3 regions of the Enterococcus avium genome follow, and region 2 is predicted to be linked to each of the others. Evidence: predicted binding sites of a transcription regulator. Region 2 holds the regulator's gene; each other region holds the start of a gene.

Region 1 (10,083 bases), 770 kb from region 2:
GCCTTAGTAGAGGAGTTAAATACCTTGCGAGATACGTTATATCAACCAGTGGAACGAGAATTACCTGTTCCTGAAGAATTAGAGGAATTAGCGACAGCTCTAAGAACAACATTAGCCAAAGGTTCGGTGATTTCGGCGCGCTATTTGGATGAACGCATGGTGGCGACTGGTTTTATCACGAAGAAAACCGGCTTTGGCGGTGTGACAGAAATGATGAAGGAGCTGGAGGATACTGGAAAGATCATCTACCAGCTAAGGCGGCGGGAGCACAACAAGGTCATCTATGCTGAAATTTTTGGTGAGCCGCAGGAGTTCCAACGCGGATCGGCAGACAAGCTGATGATTCGCAAAGTGAACTTAATCGAGAGATAAGGTAATTGACTTAAAAAACTTATTCGGACAACGCTGTTTCTATTGTTTTTGATAGGACAGGTTGTTCTTTTTTTTGCAGAAATTATGTTTTTCTATCTTCTAGTGGGAATAATTGTCTCTGAACAGACGTTCGGTTATAATGAAGATAAGATAGGAAGGGGAGAGCAGAATGGCAGATTTGGTTTTTCCTTTGAAAAATGATACATCGCGAAAAATTATCCATATTGACATGGATGCTTTTTTTGCCTCCGTCGAGGAACGGGACGATCCGGAACTGGCGAAGCATCCTTTAGTAATCGCTCGTCATCCTTCTGATACTGGCGGCAAGGGTGTCGTGACGACGGCGAATTACAAGGCTCGGATTTATGGGATTCATTCGGCGATGAGTGCCCAGAAGGCGTATGAATTGTGTCCTCAGGCTATTTTTAAGCCTGGTGACCATGCTAAGTACAGTGCTGTTTCACAACAGGTTCGAAAAATTTTTCATCGCTATACGGATATTATTGAGCCGGTGTCGATCGATGAAGCTTATCTGGATGTAACGGAAAATAAGATCAATGCGCGTTCGGCCATCAAAATTGCTCGTCTGATTCAGCAAGAGATTTGGCAGGAGCTGCAATTAACCTGTTCTGCTGGAGTCAGCTACAATAAGTTCCTGGCCAAGCTGGCTTCGGATTACCAAAAGCCTCAGGGAATGACAGTAATCTCGCCAGAGGAATCCGTCGTCTTTTTAAAACGTTTGCCGATTGAGAAATTTCATGGCGTAGGGAAGAAGACTGTTCCTAAAATGAATGAGCTGGGAATTTTTACTGGAGCGGACTTGTACGAGAAGAGTGAAATGTTCCTGATTCAAGAATTCGGCAAGATGGGCTATTCCTTGTATCGAAAGGTACGGGGAATCCATGATTCACCTGTTAGTATCACGCGTGAACGAAAGTCTGTCGGGAAAGAACATACGTATGGCCGCCCGTTATCGACAGATGATGAGGTGTTAAGTCAGTTAAGGCAATTGGCGGAAAAAGTCGAGGGCTCCTTAAAACGCGTACAGCGTCACGGCAAGACGGTTGTTCTTAAAGTTCGCTATGCGGATTACACGACAGTCACACGACGGGTCACTTTGCCTTATTACATAGAAAAGAAAGAAGACTTGTTTTCACAGGCCAGTTTGATTTGGGAGGAGATTGGCGGCGTAGAAAAAGGGATCCGCTTAGTCGGAATTACTCTGACTAATCTTGATCCCATTGCATTTGAAAATATTGTGTTGCCTTTGTGGGAAGAGCGTTCAAATTAGTTCGCTCTTTTTGATTTGCTCGAAAGCTTTTTCGGAGTCATGAAGCTTCTCCCAAATGACGACTTCACCTTTAGCCAATGATTTTTTTACATCGATGATGCGTTGGTTGGAACTACCACGAAATTGTAGCATCAAGTTTTTCTTTGAGAGTTCGAAACGACCGTCAACTAAAATATCGATCTTGCTTAGCATTTCTAGCTTATCATCGCTGTCTAACAACAGTTCTTCAAAGGTGTAGCCGCTCCAAGACCAGATGTCCTTCGTATCGCCGAATTCAGCGCGAATTCGATTGATAACTTTTAAGCAGACCTGCGTATTTAAGAAGGGTTCACCGCCTAAGAAGGTCACACCTTGGACATAGTCATGAGCGGTATCCGCAATTAGCTGGTCTTCTAATTCTTGAGTGAAAGGCTTGCCGTAATGAAAATTTTGCGAAGCCGCGTTGAAGCAGCCTTCACAGGCAAAGGGACAGCCGCTGACGTAAAGACTGTTACGGACGCCTTCGCCATCAACAAAGTTGAAGGCCTTGTAGTCTGCGATATATTGTTGGCTCAACTCGCTGGCCAGCCATTCTTTTGGTTTAGGATTACGCATATTTTTCCCCTTTCAAGTAAAACAGGGAGCGGCAAAGAGCGCCGTCCCTGTCAATCGTATTTCTGTTTGGCTCAATGAACGAAGAATGTTCGTTGAGTTTTTTTTTACATGTGTTTTACACGTGAGGCGATTTCTTCGTGACGTCCGTGCACCATTGGACGTGCTTGAGGGTTTCCTAAGTATCCGCAAGTCCGTTTGACTACGTCACATGATTTTGGATCGTGATTGCCGCATTGTGGGCATTCAAAGCCACGTTTGGTTGGTTTGAAGTCACCTTCGAAGCCACATTCGTAGCAGTGGTCAATTGGTGTATTCGTTCCTAGATAGGCGATGCGATCGTAACCGTAATCCCACACAGCTTCCAATGATTTTGGATTTTGTTGAAGAACAGGGTATTCACAATAATGGATAAACCCGCCAGAGCAGTATTTAGGATAATCCTTTTCAAAGTCTAGTTTTTCAAATGGTGTTGGATTTTTACGAACGTCGTAATGGAAACTATTTGTATAGTAGTCCTTGTCTGTAATATTTTCGACAATACCAAAACGTTCTGTATCTAAACGACAGAAGCGGTCAGTTAAGCTTTCACTTGGTGTTGAATACACACTGAAATGGTAGCCATATTCGTTGCCCCATGCATCGGCGTGTTCTTTCAAGTCTTTCATGATGTCAATGGTAAAGTCTTTTGCTTCTGGATTGTTTTCCCATTCGCCGCCGTAAAAGACACTGGCTACTTCATAAAGTCCGATATAGCCCAAAGAAATCGTTGCCCGTTTATTTTTGAATAATTCGTTAACCGCATCGGTCCGTTTCAGACGTTTGCCGAACGCGCCATATTGATAAAGGATCGGAGCGTTTGCTGGTGTAGCTTCTTTACAACGATCGATACGGAAGACTAACGCGTCTTTGGCGATTTGCAGGCGTTCTTCTAATAGAGACCAGAATTTTTCTTTGTTGCCGCCAGACTCTAAAGCGATCCGCGGTAAGTTTAAGGTAACAACGCCAAGGTTCATACGACCTGCGTTGACTTCTTCTCCTTGTTCATTTTTCCAGCCTTGTAAGAATGAGCGGCATCCCATTGGCACTTTGAAGCTGCCGGTTAATTCGATCAATTTATCATAGTTCAAGATATCTGGATACATCCGTTTAGTTGCACATTCTAACGCCAATTCTTTGATATCGTAGTTTGGATCAGTTGGTTCTAAGTTTGTACCACGACGCAAAGTAAAGATCAATTTAGGAAAGATTGCTGTCCGTTTTTCGCTGCCTAGACCTTTGATTCGGATTTGCAGAATCGCTTTTTGAATTTCACGTTCAAACCAGTCTGTTCCAAGACCAAAGCCAAGAGAAGTGAAAGGCGTTTGTCCGTTTGAAGTAAATAGGGTATTGATTTCATATTCTAAGCTTTGCATCGCGTCATAAATATCTTTACGTGTTTTTTGTTTCGCGAACGCTTTTTGTTTTTCAGGGTCATCGATCCACTCTTCAGCGTCTTTTAAGTGTTTTGCGTAATTTAGACGCGCAAAAGGAGCTAATAATTCGTCCGTACGGTCTGCTGAACAGCCACCGTATTGGCTTGAAGCCACGTTGGCGATGATTTGTGAAATCTGGGCTGTTGCTGTTTGGATTGATTTAGGACTTTCAACTTCCGCATTCCCGATTTTAAAGCCGTTGTTCAACATGCCTTTGAAGTCAATCAAACAGCAGTTGGTCATCGGTGTATATGGATGATAATCTAAATCATGATAATGGATGTCGCCTTTTTGGTGCGCGTTCGCCACATGAGGCGGCAGCATCTTCAAACCAATTGATTTGCCGACAATTCCAGCTGTTAAATCACGCTGCGTGTTAAAGACATCACTATCTTTATTGGCATTTTCGTTAACGACGGTTTGATCCTTGTTGATCAATTTTCCGATCGTAAAGTTGATATCGGTGGCTTTGCTGCGCTGGAAGTCGCGGCGCGTCCGATAATTGATATATTCTTCCGCTAATTCATATTCGTTGTGTTCTAATAATGTATGCTCCACGATGTTTTGGATTTCATATATTTTGATATCGCTAGTAAAACGTTCTGAAATTTCTGCATCTACACGCTCAACGATTGACTGGATACGTTCATGAGCCAATGGATCAACAGATCCTTTAATTTTCGTTTCTGCCTTGATTAAAGCATCATAAATCTTTTGATCATCAAATGCTGTGTGACGACCATCACGTTTTACGACCTTAATATTTTTTAGCGACGGTTGATATTCGTTGAACAACGAATCTTTTGTGTGGATTTCCATCATTGCAAACACTCCATTTCCTTTAAAGTTCATTATCAATCATATAGCATTTCTGAGTTTGTTGCAACGATATATAGTATTATTTTTTGTCAAAAAAAGAAAAGCACACTATATATAGTGTGCTCGTTTACTGAAAGATATAAGAAAACTGATGAGGTCAAGCTTCCCTTTATGATAAAATAACTGAAAAATATTTTTCCAAAAAAGTGAAAAAATTGTAAGACTATTGAAGGACGTTTCACATAGGAATCCGCCTCAAATATGATACCATAAAGAAAAAAATTTAGATATTAAAAATAAGTATTCGTCATATTAATTTTTTGAATATGTTGATCACTGCTGCGTCAGACAAGGACCAACTCATTTTTCTATTTGAGAAAAATAGTACATTAAAACGAATAAGGATGTCAGTTCAACTTTTTGCAGGAGACGTAGGCAAAAGAGAAAATATCAAAACTAGCTAATACATTGATTGAACACTTTAGTTGAATGATATACGGCATTCGAATCAACCTAATTTTTTCTTTTAGAAAAAATGATTACATTAAAACGAATAAGGATGTCAGTTCAACTTTTTGCAGGAGACGTAGGCAAAAAAGAAATTATCAAAATTAGCTAATACATTGATTGAACACTTTAGTTGAATGATATACGGCATTCGAATCAACCTAATTTTTTCTTTTAGAAAAAAATAATTACATTAAAACGAATAAGGAGGCACTCATGAAAAAAATGATCGATGTGCAGCATCTTAGTAAAAGCTTTGGCACACGAAACAATAAAGTCACGGTTTTAAATGACCTGAACTTCAGTGTAGAAAAAGGCGAGTTCATCGGTATTATGGGACCTAGTGGAGCTGGGAAGACGACCTTGATGAATATCCTCTCCACAATTTTATTGCCGACAATGGGTTCCGTTAAAATCGACGGAGCAGATATTACCCAGATGCGAGAGGCTCGTTTGACGGATTTTCGGCGGGAAAATTTAGGATTTATCTTTCAGGACTTTAATCTAATCGATAGTTTAACAGTTAAGGATAATATTATTTTGCCATTGACTGTCAGTAAGCTCTCTAATGAAGAGATTGAAGAACGGGTGCTTCGGTTGACGAAAATTTTGAAGATTGAGCAGATCTTAGCACGTTACCCGGAAGAAATATCCATCGGGCAGCAGCAGCGAACAGCAGCGGCCCGCGCTTTGATCAGCCGTCCATTGGTTTTGTTTGCTGATGAACCCACGGGCTCTTTAGATTCTAAGTCTGCTTCAGAATTTTTGAATTATTTAGATGAGGTGAATCTTCATGAGGAAACCACAATCTTAATGGTGACCCATGATCCTTACACTGCTAGTTATTGTAACCGAGTATTGTTTATTAAAGATGGGCGTTTTTTCTCTGAAATTGTCCGGCGTTCTTCTCGCAAGGATTTTTTTGAAAAGGTCATTGATATGCAGGCAACGATCGGCGGAGGAGGAAAAGCCAATGCTGATTAAAATCGTTTGGCGAAGCTTTAAAAAGCAGTTGTCGAACTATTTGATTTTTTTCTTCAGTCTGATTTTTGCAGTAATGGTTTATTATTCTTTTACAGCGATGACCTATGAGCAGCCGTTAATTCGCAGTGCTGGAAAAAATACACAGCTAGTTGGGATGTTAGGCTTCGGCAGTTTTGCGGTTGTACTGATTTTGCTGTTTTTTATGACGAATACCAATCGTTTTTTTATAGAAAATCGGCGAAAGGATATCAGCATCTTCCATTTATATGGATTGAACTACTATCAGATTTGTCTCTGGTTCATTTTAGAAATTTTCTTTATCGGGATTTTTTCTTTTGTAATCGGGATCGGCGTTGGAGTTTTGCTTTCTAAGCTGTTTAGTATGATTCTTGTGAAAGCTATGGACCTGCCGCTAAGAGTGCATTTCTTTTTCTCGACCGATGCGATCATAGCAACTGGCTTAGTGGTGCTCTTTATATTGGCGGTTGTTTCTTTCCAGATTTTATGGCTGGTATCAGGGTCTAAGTTTTCACATTTAAAGACGCTTCGCTTACGTAAAATTCAAGCGATGAAGGTATCTTTGCCGCAGAAAATCGCTGGTAGTATCGGGGCTCTCTTTTTATTAAGCGGCTGGGGAATGGCGATGACCTATGTTGTTTTTTCCCGGACAGCCAGTGATCGTTTCGGCTTGCTTCGAGGCAATGCTTTGTTAATGGGCTTGATCTTTTTACTATGTGTATTTGGCAGCTATTTATTTTTTGCTTTTACATTGCGCTGGTATAATTCCTATCGGCCAAAGCGCTTAAACAAAAATTTGGGAATGCTATCAAGAAGCGAATGGCAATTACGATTATTTAGTGAATGGCGTTTTTTGGGTTCTATCACAGTTGCGTTAGGTTTAGCATTGGCGATTTTAGGGGGAATGGCGGCACTTGTGTCACTACAAATGCGTTTAGTTGATGAAATTGCTCCGGCCTCTGTAATGATGACACAACAAAGCTATCAGAAGCTAGAACCGAAGCTGCAAAGCGTTGCTCCTTATCAACGGCAGACCTTACACTTAAAAGCAGTGCCAGCCAAACAAAGCGTAGCAATTTCTGGAGAGGGTGTAAATTCTCAGCCGGAAATTACGGATGTCGTTTCGATATCTGATTATCTGGCTTTTCGAAAAACCAATCCTACCTTGCAGAATATTCAGTTAAAGTCTGCTGATTCGACAGTTGTTTTGAGCTCCTATCAGCGTTATCTGAATGATTATGCTCGTTACAGTAAAATCATATATTTGAAAAGTCAGAAGCTAAAGGTTCAAGAAACGCACCCCAATTTTTTTGGTGATACGAGCTTGCGATATGGTACGGGAATGATTGTCGTTTCTGATGAACTTTTTGATGAATTATCAGGCATTTCTTATGCGTTAGAGGTGATCGATGTAGAAGATCGTTTTGAGAATAAGCTGAATCAGGTTATTCGTGCAAACCTGAAGGGCGATTGGGATTATCCGATACATTATGATCTGACTTGGAAAAATGAACAGATTGTCGGAGATATTGTAGAAGGAGAAGGAACTAATAAAGATGGGTCGACGGTATATCGTTCCGAGTATACCTCGTATCAAGAAGTTTATCGAATGACTCGCAGCAGTATGGGGTTGGTGCTGTTCGTAGTGACCTTTGTGACCACCACCTTTATCATTGTGACAGCAAGTATGGTCACACTGCGGCAACTTTCTGAGTTTAAGCAAAAGCGAAAGAAATATGGTTTATTACGACAAATGGGAATACCCGATAAAACAATTTATCAAGAAATTAAGCGTGAAAATCGAGTGGTTTTCTTTATTCCAGCGATTTTGGCTCTGATTCATAGTATGTTAGCTATCTCGGTCATTTCTCACATTGCCAAAAATGCCAACTATGGATTTGTCTATCTGTTTTGTGGACTGATGCTGGTGGTCTATGCGCTATTTTATTGGGCAACGTGCGTATATCAGAAAAAGCTTTCATAAAATCTTAAGAACAGGATGTATCGATATTCGGTATATCCTGTTTTTTCGTCTAGTTATCTTCCCAGTTACATTGGCAGAAAACCAATGATAGCAGGCAGTTTTTCCATTAAAAAAATGTTCTAAACGCCGTGGATACCAATGTGACAAAACTGTTCGTTTGAAAGCGGTATATGTAAGAAAAACAAATGGTAGATTTTTGGCATCCTCCTATAATGAGTACTAAATAAAAGGGAGAGGGCGATCGGATGAAGAAATTTTTTAAACGCCCCGCTACTCGTTACTGGTTAAGTTTTATTGGAAAGACGCTTTTCTACTTTGCCGTCCTTTTAATACTCGTTTACTTATACCATTACAAGAGTATCCAAGGCGGTAATTTTATCTATAACGAATTTTAATCGATTGAAAAGAGTTCGTTCTTGAACTGAACGGGAAGGGGACCAACATGCAAAATATCATTACAGCGATTGACCAATGGGCTAATGAAAAGCCAGAGGCACTCGCTTATCAATCAGAAAAGGAAGAATTCAGTTATCAAACATTACGTCAGTGGTCAGATAACTTAGCACACTATTTGAATCAAAATATAGAAGCTAAAACACCGATTGTTGTCTTCGGAGAATTGGAATTTGCTATGATCGCCAGTTTCTTAGGAGCGGCCAAAAGCGGACATGCCTATATTCCGATTGAATCAACTACCCCATTGGATCGTATCCAACTGATCCTAAAGGTAGCACAGCCAGCAATGATTTTAAGTGTTTTGCCTTGGCCAGAAGAATTAAACGTGACGATTCCAGTCGTGTCGCCTGAAAAACTAGCTGAGATTTTTACAACAGAACATGCATATGAAAAATTGCAGCCAGTGATGGGCGATGAAACCTTCTATATCATCTTCACTTCTGGAACGACTGGGGTACCGAAGGGTGTTCAGATTAGTCACAAAAATTTATTGAGTTTTGTAAATTGGAATCTAAAGGATTTTGAGATCGAAGCGGGCATGCGTTTTTTATCGCAGGCACCCTATTCCTTCGATTTATCCGTTATGAGTATCTATCCTGCACTTTGCAGCGGTGGAACATTAATTCCGATGGAAAAAGCAGTGATCAATGATTTCAAGAAATTATTCAACTTTTTACCAAATTTAGCTTTGGAGGTCTGGGTATCAACACCGTCATTCATGGATATCTGTCTAATGGAGAAGACCTTTGATGGCGAACATGTGCCTTCACTGAAGATTTTCCAATTCTGTGGAGAGGAGCTGCCAAGAAAGACGGCAGAAGAGTTATTACGGCGCTTTCCGCATGCGAAGGTCTTTAATACTTACGGGCCAACGGAAGCAACGGTTGCCATGACGCAAATTGAAGTGACTGAAGAGGTGTTAAGCAAATATGATCGTGTGCCGATCGGTTATATCAAAGAAGATACCGAAGTTCTGATTTATGACGGAAATCGAGCAGTAACAGACGGCATTGCCGGGGAGATCATTATTAAAGGTCCGAGTGTTTCAAAGGGCTACATGCATAATCCAGAAAAAACGGCAGCTGCCTTTTTCAAGATCGATGGCGTTCCTGCTTATCGTACAGGAGATGCTGGAAGACTTCAGAAGGATGGGTTACTGCTATATGAAGGACGGATTGATTTTCAAGTGAAGCTGCACGGCTTTCGAATCGAATTGGAAGACATCGATCATCATTTAGAACAGGTTTCTTATGTTAAGCAGGCGACAGTGGTTCCCAAGTATCAAGACCACAAGGTTCAGCAATTAGTGGCTTATGTTGTTGCCAATGACAATGACTTTGAGAAAACGTATCAGCTAAGCAAGGCAGTGAAAGAAGAATTAGCGGAAGCTGTCATGGACTACATGATTCCGCAAAAATTTGTCTATGTCGATCAATTACCGCGGACGGCAAACGGCAAAATTGATCGCAAGCGACTAATTAACGAGGTGAATAGCTGATGTTGATTCCTCACATGGTGCCTTATGCGTCACCGATTTATTTCATTATCTTATGTGTGGCACTGTTGCCGCTGATAATAAGTCTACT
Region 2 (10,083 bases):
CTTACTCTCTCCTTTAATGCTATTTATTTAAATGAAAAAGGATTTGTGGAAGTCTCAGATACAAAAAATTCAACCTTCCAGTCCTCTTCATTTTTCCATTGGTTAAATAAGTCTACCAGTTTTTCTTTACATAGCGACTCAATATAGTGTCCTGGATCAATTACCAACATTCCTGTTTCTTGCATGTCATGAGCGGTATGATAGTAAACATCTCCAGTAATATAAACATCCGCCTTTGCTGCTACGGCCTCACGATAAAATTTTTCTCCGCTGCCGCCGCAAATTGCTACGCGTTTAATTGTTTTCTTTGTCTTATGAGGATAAACCACACGTAAGCCTTCCAAATCAAACGTATTTTTCACTTTTTCAATGAAGTCTTCTGTCGGCATCGCTTCCTTTAATTCGCCGACTCGACCAATTCCATACTTTTCTGCCAAATTATCAATTTGATAAATATCATAAGCAGGTTCTTCATATGGATGAGCAGCAAGCATCGCTTGAACTACCTCCGTTTGCCGTGTCTCAGGAAACAGCACTTCAATTTTACTTTCTTGGACCTGTTCAGCAACATTCGCCGCGCCGATTGTCGGATTTGCTTCTGCATTTGGCGTAAAACGCCCTGTTCCATTAATGGTAAATGAAGTCGCTTGATAATTTCCCTGTTCTCCTGCACCAGCTTCAGCCAATGCTTGGCGCATTTTTTTTGCGGCCTCTTGAGGAACGTAAACTGCCAGTTTTTTCATGGATACCGTATGGGTGTGAATTAAATAATCCGTATCAAAAACAGCTAATGCTTCACAAAACCAATCATTCAATCCATTTTCAATGATATCCATATTCGTGTGCGCCGCAAAAACCGCGATATCATGTTTGATCAAATCCGCATACATCTTTGTTTGAATATCGTCAGTCGTTAAACGAGAAACAGGACGAAAAATCGGTGGATGCTTCACAATTAACAGATCAATTTTTTTCTCAATCGCTTCATCGACAACTGCTGGTCGAACATCTAAACTCATCATGATTCGATTGACTTCTTTATTTAAAGTACCAATATGAAGGCCGACAGGATCGCCTTCTTCAGCCAACCATTCGGGACAATATTGATTAAAACGCTGGATAAATTCACTTCCCTGCATCTTCAAGTACCTCCTTGATCCATTCAATTTCCAGTATAACCTCGCGGATTTTTTCGGTAACATCTTGATCACTTTGGTGTAAACTAGTTAAGATTTTTTCCATTTTGCTTAGTTTGTGCTGCCATTTTTTGATAAAAACAGGAGCTTTTTCTTTCAGTAAAACTGGTCCAAAGAATAGTTCTTTGGCAGTATAATCCGGCTGCACTAAATCTTTATCAGCAACAATCAGCTCATAAACTTTCTGATTTTCTTCAATGATGGCTTCCTCTGTGATCGTATAGCCTTCAGCTACTAGCCATTGACGTAATTGACGCTCTCCAACATTTGGTTGTAGAATCAAGCGCTCTTTACCGGATAGGCGCGCTTTTTCTTTCCCACGTTGTAAAATATCGCGGATCAAGACACCGCCCATTCCGCAAATAGTGATGGCTGAAATCTGATCATTCAATTCAACTGCTTCAAGTCCATCCGCTAACCGAACATCAATTTTGTTCTCTAAACCATTTTTTGCTGCTTGCCTTTTAGCTGACTCATACGGGCCTACTACGACCTCTCCTGCAATACTATAAGATATCTTGTTTTGCAGCATTAAAGCGACGGGCAGATACGCGTGATCTGAACCTATATCTGCTAAACGTGCATCTTGCGGCACAAATTCTGCCGCTTTTTGTAAACGAATCGATAAATCTTTCGCGTTCATTTTTTCACATCCTAAAAGTAATTATAACACTCCTTAAAAAAAGCGCCCCCTAAAAAGAGCTAAATGATAGCGCTTTTTAATAGGGCGTTTGCCTTTTTCTAAGGATATTTTTGTTTTTTTAACCGTTTCGGCGATTTTCACCGATTACCCAGATTTCTCTACTTAAATAACGAACACGCTCCATAATCCGCTTTGCTTTCAAAGGTTCCTCATCGCCTCGTTGTGTAACGGATAAATGTTGCTCCAATTGATCCATATTGAAATTAGATGAGAAAAAGGTCGGTAATTGCTCCTGCATTCGATGCTGCAAGATCACTCCTAGCACTTCATCGCGAATCCAAGCGCTCATGGAGTCTGCACCGATATCATCAATCATTAAGATTGGTGCCCGTTTTACTTCATCTAGTTTTGGACCTACTTTGTCATTGGAGATCGCTTGTTTCATTTCTCCAGCAAATGTTGGAAAATGTAAAAGTGTGGTTTCGAAACCCTTAACTGCTAGTTCATGGGCAACAGCTCCTAACAAGTAGGTTTTCCCTACACCAAAATCCCCCACTAAAAACAAGGCTTTATGAAACATTTTTGGTGCTGCCTCATATTGATTAATGAAATCCAGAGAAGCCTCCAATGCTTCACTACGCCCAGAGGTAACCTCAAAGGTGCGAATCGAGGCCTTGCGAATATCTTTGGGCATATCTAGCGAATTCACGCGATTGCGGATTTCCTCTTCACGCTTCATACGCAACAGCTCATCTGTCGGTACATAGGTCACATCAATAAAGTGAAAGTTTAAACTCAATTGCGGTTCATAACCCGGTGCAATCATAGTTGGATCAGAAGCTAAATATTTTTTCTTTTCTTGAACAAACTCATATAATTTCGCAAAGGATTTTTCGATATCCTCTTGTGTCAGCTTTTCTTTGTGCTCTTCGATAAACTGACGAACATCTGGATCGGCCAAAACTTCTTCCATCATTTGGCGGTAACGACCATCGACCCCACGGCTTTTAATGATGCGATTCAACTCTTTTCCTACATCTTCCATTAATCGTCACCTTCTTTACTTAAATATTCCGCTAATTTACGGTTCAATTCTGCTTCTTTTTCCGGTGTTAATTTGGTCTCTTTAGGTGGCTGTTTGATGTGCTCTGGCAACGCTTCTTTACGACCCGCTCCGCGTTTTTGATAAGCTGGACGACTGGTCTGAGGTTTGCGAACCAGTTTTTGATTGTTCTCACGTACATGGGCGATTGCCGCTTCAGGACTGATAATTTTTTTCTGTGCCCAATCATTTGCGATAGCATTCAAATAGTTCGCATTGATTACCGCTTGGTTTTGAATGACCAAAATATAATTGATGATTATATTGATGACGCTTTTCGGTAACAAATTGCGACTAATCAATTCTTCTAGCAATCGAACTTCCGTATTTGTCTCAAATCCGCCTTTTTCGCGTTTAATCGCTCGTAAAAATGTTACTGGCGCAATTTTTTTGCTTTGAGCAATGACCTCTAATTCCTGCGGAGAAAAACTTCCGTTATTGGCAGAGCTATCGATCATCGTTTCTTTAGGCTCAGCAGATACGTTGGGACGTTTTTCCTTGTTGATCAGCTGACGTAAATAGCTAAAATTCAACCCGTTTTTTTCACCAGCACTTGCCTTCGCTACATACTCTGCTAAATCCAATTCATTCAAGCCATACAAAGTTTGAAAGGTTTGCAGCTTTTCACGATCATCATAACTCAAAAACAAATTAAAGCGTTTAAGCTGTTGCGTAAACAATGACCAATCAAAATCTGTTTGGGTAGAAAAAGCCTCTTGTGTTTGTTCTAAACTTTCACTTTGGCTGGCAAAAGCTTTATCATCGAAACGATAAACTTCACGAAAACGTTTGGTAATATTCTTGACTTCACCTTTTTCAAAGGTTTTCGGCTTGAAGCGCTCAACTAAACGTTCATAACGTCGTTTTCCTACCTTGTCCATCAGTAAATAAGCCATCAAAGGATCTTGAAAAAATTTCTCTGGAATCAATGGAGGGTGAAGCTGATAGAGCAAACTCATGCCAATTTCATTATCTGTTTTTTGAAACGTTTCTAACAAACCAATGCCTTCTAATTGTTCTCGCGCTTTCACCAGATTCATCAGTCCAGTATCCACTGCAGCTAATAAATCCGTATGCATGAGGCTGGCACTCTTACCCTCTATGCTAACATCGCTAACAAAAGTTAAATATAAGCTTAATGCGTTACTGCCGATAATCGGCTGATATAAATAAAGCAACGCATCCTGTTTGCTTTGATCAAGTTGTGGCTCACCGTAGACCGTGTAAAAGGTGCTGGGTTTTAGTTCTTCTGCCACTAAAAAGCCTCCTACTCATCATCTGTTGACTTTGCTTTGTCAACGATTTCCTGCAATTCCTTCAAGAATACAGACATGTCTTTAAACTGTCGATAAACACTCGCAAAACGAATATAGGCGATCTCGTCCACTTCCATTAAATCCTCCATGACAAATTCGCCGATTTGACTCGTAGGAATTTCATTTTCTCCCATACTGCGAACACGATTTTCTACATGATCCACGATCTGTTCCATCTGTTCCATAGCTACTGGACGTTTTTCTGCAGAGCGAATCAACCCGCGTAAAATTTTATCACGACTGAACTCTTCGCGATCCCCATTTCGTTTAACAACTAATAAAGGAGCTGCCTCAATACGCTCAAAGGTCGTAAAACGAAACCCGCAGCTCTCGCATTCTCTTCGACGGCGGATCGCTCGCCCGTCATCTGTTTGTCGACTATCAATTACTCGTGAATTATTATGATTACATCTTGGACAACGCATAATTTCACCCGCACTTTCTTATTAATTAGAATGACTCACTTTGTATGAATATCTTTTTGTTATATAGAATAATTTCTCAAAAACAAAAACAGGTTTGAAAGAAAACTTTTTTGTTTATATAACATGAGTTTACCATAACCAGCCCACTAAAAAAAGCGTCGTAAAGCTACGACGCTGAATTCTTTAAGAAACAAATTTTTTTCTTTCTAACCATTTAAGAACCTCTTGACGCGTTGTTTCTTGTGAATTGCAATTATCAAATACGAAATCCGCTCTTTTTTTCTTTTCCTCTAACGGAAGCTGGCTATTAATGCGTTTTAAAGCTTCTTCTTCAGAAAGATTATTTCTTGCCATCAGGCGTTCCAATTGGATGTCTGGTGTAACATAAACTGTTGCCACTTCATCCATCATTGATTCGTAATGTCCTTCGAATAAGAGTGGGATATCAACAATCACCAAGTGACTTCCTTTTTTTGCCTCTAGTGTTTGTTTTTTTATTTCATCACGAATAAATGGATCAAGTGTTTTGTTTAACAGATGTCTTTTTTGCTCATTTTGAAAGATTAAAGTTCCCAATTTTTTGCGGTCCAAACTACCATCGTTTTGCAAAATTGTTTTACCAAAAACTTTCTCTAAAGCCATCAGTCCTTCAGTACCCGGCTCTACGACTTCCCGAGCAATAATGTCTCCATCAACAACTGGAAATCCTTCTGCCTTAAAAAAATCTACAACCGTTGATTTTCCACTAGCGATACCACCAGTAACACCTAATACAAAGCTCAAATTCTACACCTTCTTTAGTTTTTGGCAATGAGGACAAAGGTGTGTCCCTCTTTGCGCTACTTTGATTTTGATAATTGGTGTGCCACAACGCGAACACGGTTCACCAGTTTGTCCGTAGACGTGCAATTCTTGTTGGAAATGTCCAGCCTCTCCAAGCGCATTTAAATAGGTTCGAATGGTCGTTCCGCCTGCCTCTTTCGCTTTTCCGATCACCTCGATAATCGCTTCACGCAACTGGCGAGCACTTTGAGAACTCAACGTATTCGCCGGTTGTTCAGGATGAATCTTCGCTAACCAGAGGACTTCATCAACATAGATGTTTCCTAAGCCTGCCACGATTTTTTGATTTAGTAATAGAGGCTTGATCATGGTGGAAGCCTTTTTCAATTTAACTTTAAAATCAGCTAAGTCAAAATCCGCATCTGTCGGCTCAGGGCCTAACCGCGTCAAACCTTTATACTCTTTCGCCGTTCCTTTTTTCAATAGAGCCATTCGACCAAATTTACGTACGTCATGATAAATTAACTCAGAACCATCAGTAAAAATGAAACGAACATGGCTGTGTTTGTCTAACGCAGTCGGCTGATCAAAAAATTCATACTTTCCTTCCATCCGTAAATGTGAAACCATCTCGTAATGTGTAAATTCAAAGATCAAGTACTTTCCACGTCGATCCACTGTTTCTATTGTTTCACCGATCAATTGCTGCTGAAAAATATCGATCTCGGGAAATTCAATAATGCGCGGCCAATAAACATCAACTTTCGCAATCGTTTTATTCTTAACCAAAGAGACCAAACCTTTTCTGACAGTCTCTACTTCTGGCAATTCTGGCATTTTACTTCACTCCTAAATCAAAAAGCTGGAATTTCTCCCAGCTTCTTTTTATTTTGCTTCATACCACGTTTTGCCCCAATTACTGTCGGTTAACAACGGGACATCTAACTGAACAGTGTTCTCCATCACTTCTTTGACTAATTTGTCTAATTGTTCCAATTCACTTTCTGGAACTTCGAAAACAAGCTCATCGTGTACTTGCAACAGCATCGTCGCCTGTAGTTTTTCCTCCTTCAAACGTTTTGCCATCTCAATCATTGCAAGTTTTAAGATATCTGCTGCACTTCCTTGAATTGGCGTATTTATGGCTGTTCGCTCTGCAAATGAACGAAGATTGAAGTTTCGCGCATTAATATCTGGTAAATAGCGTCGTCGATTATAAAGTGTGGCAGCATAGCCCTTATCTTTAGCCTCACGTACGCTTTCTTCCATATAACGTTTTACGTCTGGATAATTTTCAAAATACGTATCGATATATTCTTGTGCGGCCTTGCGCGTAATTCCCAGATTTTGTGATAGCCCATAATCAGAAATACCATACACAATTCCGAAGTTTACTGCTTTGGCATTTCGACGCATATTCGGCGTCACTTCATCTTCAGTAACATTGAAGACACGCATCGCGGTACTAGTGTGAATATCCATACCATCACGAAACGCCTGCTTCAAATGCTCATCCCCAGAAATATGTGCTAAAACACGCAATTCAATTTGAGAATAGTCAGAAGAATAGATTACCCAGTCTTCATCACGAGGAACAAAAGCCTGACGAATCTTTCGTCCTTCTTCTAATCTAATTGGAATATTTTGCAAGTTTGGATCAACCGAACTTAATCGGCCGGTTTGGGTCAAGGTCTGAATATAGCGTGTATGAATCTTATTATCCCCTTGAATCACTTTTAATAATCCTTCAACATAGGTTGATTGGATTTTTGCAATTTGACGATAATTTAAAATATGTTCAACGATTGGGGCCTGTTCACGCAGCTGTTCTAAAACATCTACCGCTGTCGAATAACCTGTTTTTGTTTTCTTAATAACTGGCAAATTCATTTTTTCAAACAAGATCACGCCCAATTGTTTTGGTGAATTGATATTGAACTCTTCACCAGCTTCTTGATAAATTTTTTCTTCGATTTCTTGCAAACGTTTCGAGAATTCTCCCCGCATAGCCTGTAACGTTTGTGCATTAACCGTAATTCCGGCAATTTCCATTTCTGCTAAAATACGAGAAAGGGGCAGTTCCATTTGGTAAAACAGCTTATCTTGTTTCTTCTCTTCCAATTCTTTCTCTAGCTTATCATTTAGGAAATGAATTGCCTTAATTTTACGAGCTAAATGTCCAAAGAAAATTTCATCATCTTCAGGCAACCCTTTTTTGGCTCCTTTTCCATAAATCTGGTCATCCGTTTGAATTTCTGTATAACCATAATACTGTGCCACACCCGCGATATCGTTACTGTTATCATTCGTATCTAATAAATACGCAGCTAATAAAACATCAAAGTTGATTCCCTCGGTTTTTGTAATATAGCGATTCAATGCCACATAAGTACGCTTAGCGTCATAAACCTTCTTACCATTTGCTGTTTCAAGCCATTTCTTAAATGCCTCATTTTCAAACAAAGCCAATTCATTTGTTACATAAATTTTATCTCCAGTGCCCCAAGCGACACCCACGATATCTGATAAATGATAATTGTCCTCTAGCATTTCAACATATAAGGCGGCATCGGCATCAAACATCTTTTCGTTAAACTCCGTGACAACTTCGAATTTGATGTCCTCTAACTCAACTTCCTCTTCTTCCACGTTCAATTTATTTAAAAAGCCTTTGAAATCCATCTCCTTAAAGAAAGGAATAAGCTTATCCAAATCTTTTCCGTTATAAACTAATTCATCAATGGAAATTTCAACTGGTGCATCTAATTTGATTGTAGCCAATTCCTTAGATAAAAATGCTTGATCCTTATCATTAATCAAATTTTCTTTCATTTTACTTTTCTTTAGTTCATCAATACTTTCGTAAACACCTTCAACACTGCCAAACTGCTTCAATAATTTGATTGCCGTTTTTTCTCCGACTTTTGTTACGCCTGGGTAATTATCCGAGGTATCTCCGGCAAGTCCTTTCATGTCGATGATTTGATTTGGCGTTAACCCGTCATATTTTTCGGCAACATGTTCCGGAGTGTAAGATTCGATTTCACTAACACCTTTAACTGTAATATCCACTTTAATCTTATCTGTCGCTAATTGCGTTAAATCGCGGTCTCCAGATAAAACAACGACATCATAGCCTTCATCCGCTGCTTGATGGGCCAAAGTTCCAATAATGTCATCCGCTTCGTAATTGTCCAACTCATAATGTTTCACGCCGAGACCAACTAATAATTCACGTAAGTAAGGCATTTGCTCGCGAAATTCACCAGGAGTCTTTGAACGACCACCCTTATATTCAGAATACATAGCTGTCCGAAATGTCGTGTTGCCGGCATCAAAAGCAACTAATACATGGGTAGGTTTTTCACGCTCCATCACGTTTTCAAACATATTGTTGAATGCATAGATCGCATTCGTATGTAGGCCATTTTTATTTTTAAAGCGCTCCAACGAATTATGCAAGGCAAAAAAAGCACGGAACGCTACACTGTTTCCGTCAACTAATAATAATTTCTTTTCACTCATCTCTTCGACTCCTATTTCCTATTCAGGGATTTTTTTAGAAATGTTCTATAAAAATTAATGAACGAGACTTTCAATCCTTCACGATTCATTTTAACAAAGTATTCGTTGAAAAGAAAAGAATGAAGCTATTTTGTTTTCAATATTCACTAGTCCAAAAAAAAGAGACGATTGCTCGCCTCTATTTACTACTTCCAAAAATTCGTAAGAATGAAATAAACAGATTAATGAAATCTAGATACAACTGCAAGGCCATAAAGACCGCAACGCCATTTCCAACTTCACCATTTGTTCCAAGATAGATTTTACGAATCATTTGATTATCATAAGCTGTAATCCCGGACATTATTACTACCATTAAAATAGAAATAAAGAAATCTACGGCACCGCTGTGTAAAACAAAAACATTTAACAGCATCGCAATGATAATCCCCAACAAGCAACTTAAAGCTGCTCGACCAATTCCAGATAAATCACGTTTAGTAAAAGAACCCACAAGTGACATTACTAGAAACGTCGCTGAGGCTGTAACAAATGCTTGTGTCACAGTCCCTAGATCATACATTGCTAAGGTGACAGCCAGTGTTAAGCCATTCAAGGCAGAATATACAATAAATCCACTAATTGCTAATGTAGGATTTTTCTGTGCTTTAATACCAAGAAAAACCACTAAGGCAATTTCAGCGATCCAGATTCCCCAAAAGCCTAGTGGGAAATTCTGAATAAAACTGCCCATTTGATACGCCCACGGCCCTAAAGTCATATAGGAAATCACCGCACTGATTCCAATGCCCAATGCCAAGAATGCATAGATTTTTCCATAGAACCGATTTAAACCATAAACGCGTGCTTCTTGATTATTCATTTATCTCATCTCCTAATTGTGCTTGTGGCGGTTTCACCATTACCACAGCATCCAAAATGCGTTTTTCTTCGTTATCCGTTGCTTCTACCGCTTCAACGGAAATAGTAACGACATCTTTCATTTTATCTACTTTGATTACTTCAAACTCAAAGGTTAGTGTTTCATAGTGAAAAACTGGATCAATAAAATTAATTGAAAAATTCACTACGTGAGAACCCGGTCCTGGTAAAT
Region 3 (10,083 bases), 700 kb from region 2:
GGGGCGTCCGAACATCTTTACGCAGCTGATCCATTCCGCTTTCTGATTGGACGGTATCCAATAAGGTCAGACCGCCGAATACATAACCCACAGTTTGTTTTTCTAGGTCAGATAGTTTACGCCAATCGTCTAAGTCGTTAGACAACGGAATCCGTGTATCCAACCAAAATTGTTCAGTCAATTTTTCCCACGTCGATTTATCGATGACGTCTTCGATTTCATTCCAGTTAATGGCTTCATAATAAGTTTCTGCCATGGATATTCCCCCTATTTCGTATTAATAAATTTATTTTTTTAAAGTCCAAAAAAATAAATTTAATGCTCTCCACGTATATCATCCAACTATACATGTTCATATCTAATATAAATCAATTTGTCCTGTTTTAAGTGAATGAAAACTGTGAAAAGTTGGCCTGACATCCTAAAGTAGTTATTTACGCAGAGCATTCCCTCTCGAACAGAAGTGCGAGAGGGAACAATGATTTAGATTACACAGCTTTCACATTGGTTTGAGCCAATTTCTTCGGCATCATCAGTAAATGTTCGAACGTAATAAATGGATTTACAGCCCTTATAAAAAGCGTAGTTACGCAGGATGTTCAAATCACGTGTTGTTTGTTTGCTTTCAGTTTTCCATTCATATAGTCCTTCAGGAATTTCCGAACGCATAAACAAGGTCAAGCTCATTCCTTGGTCGATATGTTGCTGAGCAGTCGCATAAACGTCAATGACTTTGCGCATATCCATATCATAGGCAGAAGTATAATAAGGCAAGGTTTCATTATTCAAGTAAGGCGCTGGATAATAGATCTTACCGATTTTCTTTTCTTGACGCTCTTCAATTAAACGAGTGATTGGGTGTAAGCTGGCACTTGTATCGTTAATATAAGAAATCGAACCATTTGGTGCAACAGCTAACCGATTTTGGTGGTATAGGCCATCTTTTTGAACAGCTTCTTTTAGTGCTTGCCAATCTTCGGCAGTTGGGACAAAGATATCCTTGAAGATTTCTTTGACTTTATCTGTTTTAGGAACAAATTCGCCAGTCGTGTATTTATCAAAATATGAGCCATCAGCATAGGCTGATTTTTCAAAGTTATGGAAGGTTGTCTGGCGTTCTTTTGCTAATTCATTGCTTTCCATCAAAGTCCAGTAGTTAAGCAGTGTGAAATAAATATTTGTGAAGTCAATTGATTCTTCTGAACCATATTCCATCAAGTGTTTCGCAAAGAAGCTGTGCAGGCCCATCGCACCTAAACCGATCGTATGATTTAGTTTATTCCCATTTTGAATCGAAGGAACGACGTCAATATCGGATTCATCTGTTACAAAAGTTAGAGCACGAACCATTGTCCGAACAGATTGACCAAAATCGGGACTTTCCATCAAGTTCACGATATTGGTTGAACCAAGATTACATGAAATATCTGTTCCTAATACATCATATTCTTGCCGACCATTGATCGTAGAAGGTGTTTGTACTTGCAGAATCTCAGAACATAAATTACTCATGACAATTTTTCCATCCACTGGATTTGCACGGTTTGCTGTATCAATGTTGATGATATAAGGATAACCAGATTCTTGCTGCAATTTTGAGATTTCATTTTCTAAATCGCGGGCACGAATTTTTTTCTTGCGAATATTTGGATTTGCGACTAAATTATCGTATTCCTTCGTAATATCTACATAAGAATAAGGAACACCGTATTCACGTTCAATGCCGTAAGGACTAAACAAATACATATCTTCATTTTTACGAGCCAATTCGTAAAATTTATCTGGCACAGTCACACCAAGAGAAAGAGTCTTCACACGGATTTTTTCGTCGGCGTTTTCCTTTTTGGCAGATAGGAACATTTCAATATCCGGATGGAAGACGTCTAAGTAAACGACACCAGCACCTTGACGTTGGCCTAATTGGTTCGAATAAGAAAAGCTGTCTTCAAATAATTTCATAACAGGAACGACACCACTAGCAGCGCCATCATAACCTTTAATCGGTGAACCGGCTTCACGCAAGTTCGATAGATTGATTCCGACACCGCCGCCGATGCGTGATAATTGCAAAGCGGAGTTGATTGACCGCCCAATACTATTCATATCGTCCGTTACTTGAATTAAGAAACAAGAAACCAATTCTCCACGACGTTTGCGGCCCGCATTCAAGAAGGATGGGGTAGCAGGCTGGTAACGTTGATGGATCATTTCATCTGCTAAGGATAAAGCTAATTTTTCATCGCCGTCTGCAAAGTATAAGGCATTGAAAGCAACCCGATCCTCATAGCTTTCTAAATATTCCGTTCCATCATTGCTTTTCAACGCATACTGAGAATAAAACTTATATGCCGCCATAAATGATTTAAAGGTAAAATTTTGTTCCTCTAAATAGGTATAAAGTTTTTCGATAAAAGCAGTCGTATATTTTGCAAGAAACTCGGCCTCTAAAAATTCTTCTTCTATTAAATAGTTGATTTTCTCTTGCACTGAAGAAAATGCATGGGTATTTGGTTCAACATTTTCTTTGAAAAAAGCGGCTAATGCTTCTTTATCTTTATTTAGTGGAATCTGTCCATTCACTGGACGATTAATTTCGTTATTCAGCTTGAAGTAAGATACTTCACCTAGGTCTTTCAGGCTCATTTCGTCACATCTTTCTATATATAGTGTCTGTATGTTTTTGTTTTGGCTGACTAATCGTTCAAATAAGTTTCTTCACCAGTGATCAATTGTGAATCAATATTTACTCTTTCACTAAGCAAACTGTAAAAAGGTGGAACTGGGAATAAAGAAAACTTTGCAATCGTGGATCGCAAAGTTTTCGAAAAAAGGTGCTCTAGAAGTAGCTTATTCGGAAATAATTCTTCTTATTGCTGTGAGACACAGCGATTGTTCATCTGAACTAATCTGGAACAGTACCTAATTGGTACTTGAAGCAAAACGCTTCTGCCGCAACCTTTCAAATTTACGCTAATGCTTTCAATTGATCTGGACGAAAACCGATGATGGCTTGTTGTCCGCCGAAAATAACTGGGACACTTTGGAAACCTTGATCTTTTAGAAAACCTAGAGCTTCGGGTTCATTGTCGATGTTGATTTCTTCGAATGAAATTTGATTTTCGGTTAAATAACGCTTTGTCATTTTGCACTGCATACAATTATTTTTTGAATAGACTTTTACCATAAGACTACCTCCCTTGATTTCTACAATTACTAGTATAAAAGATGTAGGGAAAAAGTCAATCGTTAAACACCATATATTGTGTTGGTAGATTATTGGTATACTACTCTTTGTGTTTTTTGCAAAAAGGTTGAAAACGGATAGCTGCAAAGAAAAATCCCTTTACAGAATTAGAAAAACTGCTATAAGATGTTTTTTTACAAGGAAAAAGTTTTTTTAATAACGAGAAAAACAGGATCGAACCAAATAAATCAATGATTGTCAAACAACTTGCTCAGAAAAAAGAGAAAATCTTCGACCATTTATTGACTTTGCACTCAAATGAAGCTATTCTTAGTGAGAAAGATTCTCATTATTAATTAGATGCAAAAGTCGAACAGTAAGGTGGAGGAAAATATGACAACTTTGGCAGATATTTCATTGAACTATGTCGTTCAGATTAGCGAAATGCCTTTAGAAAATGATTTAAAGCACCGGTTACAGGACTTGGGAATGATTGTCGGTTCAAAAGTTGCCGTCGTAAATCATTCTGGCGATAATGGCATTATTCTACTACATAATACACGACTGGCTTTATCCCAGTCTTTACTTAAGCAGATACTTGTGAAGGAACTAACGGAAGATCAAGAAACTTGGGTTTCGCTTGACCAATTAAATGCAGGCGAAGAAGGCGTTGTAGTGAATGTTCACGGCAGCGGGTCGATCAAACGTCGCTTAATGGATATGGGTTTAACAAAAGGCACAGCAGTAAAAGTTGTCAAACTGGCTCCTTTAGGTGATCCAATTGAACTTCGTGTTCGTGGATATGAGCTGAGTTTACGAAAAAGCGAATCAGAGATGGTGGTTGTATCGAAGGAGGTAGAATAAATGGCTAAGATACATATTGCTTTAGCAGGAAATCCCAACAGCGGAAAAACGAGCACTTTTAATGTTTTAACCGGAACCAACCAATTTGTGGGAAATTGGCCAGGCGTAACGGTTGAACGTAAAGAGGGGATCTATAAGAAGGATTCTGAAGTAAGTATTGATGACCTGCCAGGAATTTATTCACTATCGCCTTACTCTCCAGAAGAAGTAGTGGCTCGGGATTATTTACTCTCAGGCACGCCGGATGCCATCATTAATATTATTGATGGGACGAACCTCGAGCGTAATCTTTACTTAACGACACAACTGATCGAAACAGGAATTCCAGTAGTCGTTGCTGTGAATATGATGGACATCATCAAAAAAAGTGGTAAGCAGATTAATCTAGAGAAGCTTGCTTATGCTTTAGGTGTTCCAGTAGTAGGAATCAGTGCATTAAGGAATTGGGGACTGGATAAAGCAGTCAGCGAAGCCCTTCATCTAGTTAAAAAAGGAGTAGAGGAAGTCAATTTTCCTCACTATGATAAACGTTTAGAGGCGGCCTTAAGTGAAATCGAAGATGTTTTAGGCAGTACGGTTGTTGCTAAGTATAGCCGCTGGTACAGTTTGAAATTATTTGAACGGGATGAACGCGCACAAAAGGGCTTAAATCTGAGTCCGATTCAGGAAAAAGAGTTGCAAGAGATTATAAAGATCACAGAGAAAATCTTCGGTGAGGATGCGGAAAGCTTAGTTATTAATGAGCGTTATAATTTCATAACCGATTTGAAAACGTTATGTGTCATTGATGAGGATCAGTTTAAGCTATCGATCTCAGACAAAATAGATCGAATTGTAACCAATCGTTTTTTAGCATTGCCGATTTTTGCGTTAGTCATGTGGTTAATCTATTATATTGCAATCCAAACAGTTGGGGCGATGGGAACGGATTGGGTGAATGATAATTTATTTGGCGATATCGTGCCAAATTTTGTCAGCTCGACTTTGCAGTCGTGGAATGTTGCTGAATGGATGCAAAGCTTGATATTAGATGGAATCATTGCTGGAGTGGGAGCTGTTTTAGGCTTCCTTCCACAATTAATGGTGCTTTTCTTATGTTTGGCGCTTTTGGAAGATTGCGGCTATATGTCTCGAATTGCATTTGTTATGGATCGAATCTTCCGTAAGTTCGGTTTATCCGGGAAGTCATTCATTCCTATGTTGATTGCGACAGGCTGTGGTGTACCTGGAGTAATGGCCAGTCGTACGATTGAAAATGAAAAAGATCGACGAATGACGGCAATGTTGACGACATTTATGCCTTGTTCGGCAAAACTGCCGATCATTGCTCTAATTGCTGGAGCATTCTTCCCCAATAGTAGCTGGGTAGCACCATCAGCATACTTTGTTGGAATGGGTGCCATCGTTTTATCGGGAATCGCTTTAAAGAAAACCAAACTGTTTGCTGGTGACCCAACACCATTTATTATGGAGCTTCCCTTATACCATATGCCTCGAATCGGCAATACAGTACGGTATACCTATGATCATAGTAAAGCTTTCGTTAAACGTGCTGGAACAATCATTTTTGTATCTAGTATCGTGATCTGGTTTATTTCCAGCTACAACTTCTCGTTACAAGCGGTAAATGAAAATGACAGCATTTTAGCTGCTTTGGGTGGCTTGATTGCACCATTATTTGCTCCATTGGGTTGGGGCGACTGGCGTGGAGCGGTTGCAGCGATTACTGGTCTGGTAGCAAAAGAGAATGTGATTGGGACCTTCGGAATTTTGTATCGTCATGCCGAAGTTGCTGAAAATGGCGTAGAAATCTGGAAGTCGTTACAGGCAGCCTATACACCGATTGCTGGTTATTCGTTCTTAGTCTTTAACTTGCTATGTGCACCTTGTTTTGCCGCAATTGGTGCAATCCATCGTGAAATGGGTGATATCAAGTGGACGTGGCGTGCGATCGGTTACCAATGTAGTTTGGCTTATGCTGTAAGTTTTGTTGTCTATCAATTCGGTCATGTGATGTTTGAAAACGGGAAGTTCGGTATTGGTTTAATCTTAGCGGCTTTCGTACTTGCTGCGATGATTTACTTCATCGTAAGACGCCCTGTTAAACAAGCACCGACGATTACAATCGAAGAAATCAAAGAGGTGAAAGAATGGCAACTATAATATTGAGTATCTTAATCTTTGGTGGTGCTGGAGTGGTTGTTTATCGAAGAATCAAAAATGGCAGCTCATGCGAAGACTGTGACAGTGGTTGTCCAGTAAAAGAGGAACAGCATAAACATTAATCTGAAGTAAGAGCCTAGTGAATCTCACTAGGTTCTTTTTTGTCATTCATGCTCTTAACCATTTAATTGAATAAATAAAAAAATATTACAAAGTTGTTGACAACTGTTCGGTACCGAACTATAATGGCAAACGTAATAAAGTTAGGTACCGAACTTTATCGTTATTTCTCTAAATTTTGACAGTATTAGAAAAGATTAGCCAATAACGATGAGCTCGTTTCCAACAAACGAAGAAGAAGTTACGGTACGAATATCAATAATAGTAAGGAGATCCTTTTTATGAGTGAGTTTACAAAAGATTTGATGCGTCAGCTGCGTTTTATTAGTTCAGCTAGTAATGCATTTATGAGTACAAGACAGAAGTTAACTGGTCAGCAACGAGTTTTAGCAATTTTGGTAAAAGAAGACGGACTAATCCAAAGCCAATTAGCTGAAATTCTTGATATTCGCCCAAGTTCCTTAGCAGAGTTAATGAAGAAAATGGAGAAAAGTAACGATGTTCTGCGAAAAGAAGAAAAGCATGACAAACGAATCAAACGTGTTTTCCTAACTGAAAAAGGAAGACAAAAGGCGAAAAAAATAAGTCATGTCGGTGAGGATATGAGTGAAGCCTTCTTTGCCGGATTGACGGAAGAAGAACAGGAAAATTTCAGCGAGTATCTGCAAAAGATTTCCGCTGGCTGGCAGGAAGAGTTTCAAAAACAAGCAGGACGATTTGTTGATCCAATGGATCGTTTGCGTCAGATGCAAGCAATGCGTGAACATTTCGCTGAAAATTGGCAAGAGGATTGGCAAAATCTTTCGCGAGAAGAGCAGCATCTTATACGGCATCAAATGCAACGGGAGATGCGCAATGCGTCACGAGAGTTTTCTCGGAATTTCAATCATGATTTTCGTCGAAACTTTTGCGGCAATCCTGACTGCTATAACGGACCAGACAAAACGAAAGGTCCAGAAAATACAGAATGGGACGATTTTTAACATAGAAGGGAAATTGGTTTCGTATAAATAAATGAGGATGTCAGTTCAACTTTTCGCAGAAAGTATAGGCGAAAAGGTACTCAGTAAAAAAGTGAATTAATTGATTGAGCGCATTAGTTGAATGGTATACGGCATTCGAATCAAACTAATTTTTTCTAAAAAAAATTAGTAGATTTACGCGAATAAGGAGGTACCAATTATGGATCGGGATATGAGTATAGCGCCTGAAGAAACAATTAAAGAAGAAAAGAAGAGTAACTATAAATTAAAAGATTTTTTACGTTTGATTATGAGTGTCAATCCTAAGAAATCACTGTTTGCTATCGGTTTGTTTTTGAGTCTATTAACAAGTGGGGCAAGCTTGATCGTTCCGCAATTGACGAAAGGATTAATTGATACAAGTAAATTGGCACAAATCGACAAAAGGATGCTGATTGTTTTAGTTTTGGCTTTCGTAGCACAACTAGCATTTGGTGCGATTGGCAGCTTTTTATTGCGATATGTTGGTGAAAGTGCTGTTAAAACGTTACGAGAAAAATTATGGAGCCATTTATTACAAATGCCCGTGGGTTACTATGATGATCATAAATCAGGTGAGAGCAGCTCACGGCTGGTGAATGACACGACAGTTATTAAAGATTTAGTCGCAACGCAGTTTCCTAATTTTATTACTGGTGCGATCCAATTAGTTGGATCTATGATTATTCTATTTGTAATGGATTGGAAAATGGCGGCGATGATGTTCTTAGCAGTGCCGATCATGGCATTGATTATGATGCCGATTGGACGAATTATGTCACGCTTGGGTCGGCAATTGCAGGCGGCAACCGCTGACTTCAATGCGGAAGCCAGTGAAAAGTTATCTGAGATTCGTCTGATTAAATCAAGCAATGGTGAAGAATTTGAAAAGAACAGCGGCGGTTCATTTATCAATAAGATTTTTAACTTAGGAATTAAAGATGCAAAAGTTGAAGCGATGTTGCAGCCAATCATCACGACGGTTATGTTAGGATTGTTTGTCGGCATTTTAGGTTATGGCGCAGTCCGGGTCCAAGCGGGTACATTGACGAGTGGGCAATTAGTAGCTTTCTTGTTGTATCTATTTAATATCATGATGCCAGCAGCTAGTTTTGCGATGTTTTTCTCACAAGTACAAAAGACCATGGGCGCGACTGAACGAATCGAACAAATTCTGAAAACAGAATTAGAACCCATTGAAATAGGAAAAGCAGTTGATGTAGCAGGTAAGACGATCAAAGCAGAAAATCTTTCCTTCCATTATGTAGCGCATCGTCCGATTCTGAAAAATGTTTCCTTTGAAGCGAAACCAAATACCGTGATTGCTTTCGCAGGTCCAAGTGGAGGCGGAAAATCTACTATTTTTGCTTTATTGGAACGCTTTTATCAACCAACAGGCGGTACAGTTAAAATTGGTGATGAAAGAATCGATGATCTTAGTCTAACGAATTGGCGTTCACAAATTGGCTATGTATCACAAGATAGTGCTGTTTTTGCTGGGAGCATTCGTGAGAATTTGCAGTATGGGTTAGATCGAACATTAACAGAGAAAGAATTGTGGCATGGATTAGAATTAGCCTATGCCGATCAATTTGTCCGTGAATTTCCCGATCAATTAGAAACGGAGCTAGGGGAACGCGGAGTGAAATTATCTGGAGGACAAAAGCAACGGATTGCTATTGCTCGTGCATTTTTACGTGATCCAAAAATTCTAATGCTGGATGAAGCAACTGCTAGCTTGGATTCACAATCTGAGGAAAAGGTTCAGCGAGCGTTGGATCAATTGATGGAAGGGCGGACAACATTGGTAATCGCTCATCGTTTATCAACGATTGTGGATGCTGATCATATTTACTTTATTGAAAAAGGCGAAGTGACCGGTCATGGAACTCATAGTGAGTTAATCGCCAGTCATCCGCTTTATGCGCAATATGTGCAGGAACAAGTGGTAAATTAAAAAGAGCGTATCAAAACTTTTTATTATAAAGTTTTGATACGCTCTTTTCGTTTATTCGTAAGTAGGTATTTTTTCTTCGTATGCAGTGATTTCATCTTCATACTGCAGGGTAATGCTAATATCATCTAACCCATTTGCCAATTTCTCTTTCCAGGTCGGATCAATTTGAAAGGCGTAGGTGGCTTCAGCAGTCTGAATCTCTTGTTTAGGCAGATCAATCGTGATTGTCTGATCTGCCGGGATTTGACTAAGAATTTCACGGACACTTTGATCCATACGAATTGGCAGCAGGCCATTTTTCAAAGCATTCATATAGAAGATATCGCTATAGCTGCCGGCAATGACTGCTTTGAAGCCGTAGTCTTGAATGGCCCAAGCTGCGTGTTCCCGAGAAGAGCCAGAACCAAAGTTTTCTCCAGAGATTAAGATAGTTGCGTCTTTTCGTTCAGGAGCGTTTAAGATAAATGCAGGATTTGGTGATCCATCTTCTAAGAAGCGCCATTCATCAAAAAGATGTTTACCAAAACCAGCTTTATCGACTTGTTTCAAAAAGCCTTTAGGGATGATTTGGTCAGTATCGATGTTATCATTCATTAGTGGAACAGTTTTTCCTGTATAAGTCGTAAATTTTTCCATTAGATGACCTCCTTGCGGCTATCGACAAAGTTTCCATGAATGGCTGCCAATGCGGCCATCGCTGGACTACAAAGGTGTGTGCGAGCATCTTTACCTTGGCGTCCTTGGAAATTTCGATTAGATGTTGAAGCACAATGAACACCAGCTGGTACTCGGTC

What was found. Region 2 encodes NrdR, which represses ribonucleotide reductase genes. Its sites were predicted from a motif close to ACACNATATATNGTGT; they were not measured.
Region 1: nrdD (anaerobic ribonucleoside-triphosphate reductase) is a predicted target of NrdR. The motif match lies at 4,654-4,669, and genes of this name have one in related genera.
Region 3: nrdH (glutaredoxin-like protein NrdH) is a predicted target of NrdR. The motif match lies at 3,251-3,266, and genes of this name have one in related genera.

Annotation. Positions count from the first base shown of each region.
Region 1 covers NZ_NBSL01000002.1:258,594-268,676, forward strand. Annotated here, with positions in the region: gene AUF14_RS01370 (hypothetical protein) at 1-372, shown strand, start outside; gene dinB (DNA polymerase IV) at 542-1,663, shown strand; gene nrdG (anaerobic ribonucleoside-triphosphate reductase activating protein) at 1,655-2,257, opposite strand; gene nrdD (anaerobic ribonucleoside-triphosphate reductase) at 2,362-4,551, opposite strand; gene AUF14_RS01390 (ABC transporter ATP-binding protein) at 5,272-6,039, shown strand; gene AUF14_RS01395 (FtsX-like permease family protein) at 6,029-8,041, shown strand; gene AUF14_RS01400 (teichoic acid D-Ala incorporation-associated protein DltX) at 8,287-8,436, shown strand; gene dltA (D-alanine--poly(phosphoribitol) ligase subunit DltA) at 8,484-9,995, shown strand; gene dltB (D-alanyl-lipoteichoic acid biosynthesis protein DltB) at 9,995-10,083, shown strand, end outside.
Region 2 covers NZ_NBSL01000002.1:1,024,831-1,034,913, reverse strand. Annotated here, with positions in the region: gene AUF14_RS05415 (Nif3-like dinuclear metal center hexameric protein) at 24-1,145, opposite strand; gene AUF14_RS05410 (tRNA (adenine(22)-N(1))-methyltransferase) at 1,126-1,839, opposite strand; gene dnaI (primosomal protein DnaI) at 1,958-2,884, opposite strand; gene AUF14_RS05400 (DnaD domain protein) at 2,884-4,197, opposite strand; gene nrdR (transcriptional regulator NrdR) at 4,209-4,682, opposite strand; gene coaE (dephospho-CoA kinase) at 4,866-5,465, opposite strand; gene mutM (DNA-formamidopyrimidine glycosylase) at 5,469-6,302, opposite strand; gene polA (DNA polymerase I) at 6,351-8,990, opposite strand; gene AUF14_RS05375 (Bax inhibitor-1/YccA family protein) at 9,169-9,852, opposite strand; gene AUF14_RS05370 (MaoC family dehydratase) at 9,845-10,083, opposite strand, start outside.
Region 3 covers NZ_NBSL01000002.1:321,664-331,746, forward strand. Annotated here, with positions in the region: gene nrdF (class 1b ribonucleoside-diphosphate reductase subunit beta) at 1-256, opposite strand, end outside; gene nrdE (class 1b ribonucleoside-diphosphate reductase subunit alpha) at 484-2,643, opposite strand; gene nrdH (glutaredoxin-like protein NrdH) at 2,966-3,184, opposite strand; gene AUF14_RS01690 (FeoA family protein) at 3,578-4,048, shown strand; gene feoB (ferrous iron transport protein B) at 4,049-6,211, shown strand; gene AUF14_RS01700 (FeoB-associated Cys-rich membrane protein) at 6,199-6,333, shown strand; gene AUF14_RS01705 (MarR family winged helix-turn-helix transcriptional regulator) at 6,613-7,314, shown strand; gene AUF14_RS01710 (ABC transporter ATP-binding protein) at 7,514-9,289, shown strand; gene leuD (3-isopropylmalate dehydratase small subunit) at 9,341-9,925, opposite strand; gene leuC (3-isopropylmalate dehydratase large subunit) at 9,925-10,083, opposite strand, start outside.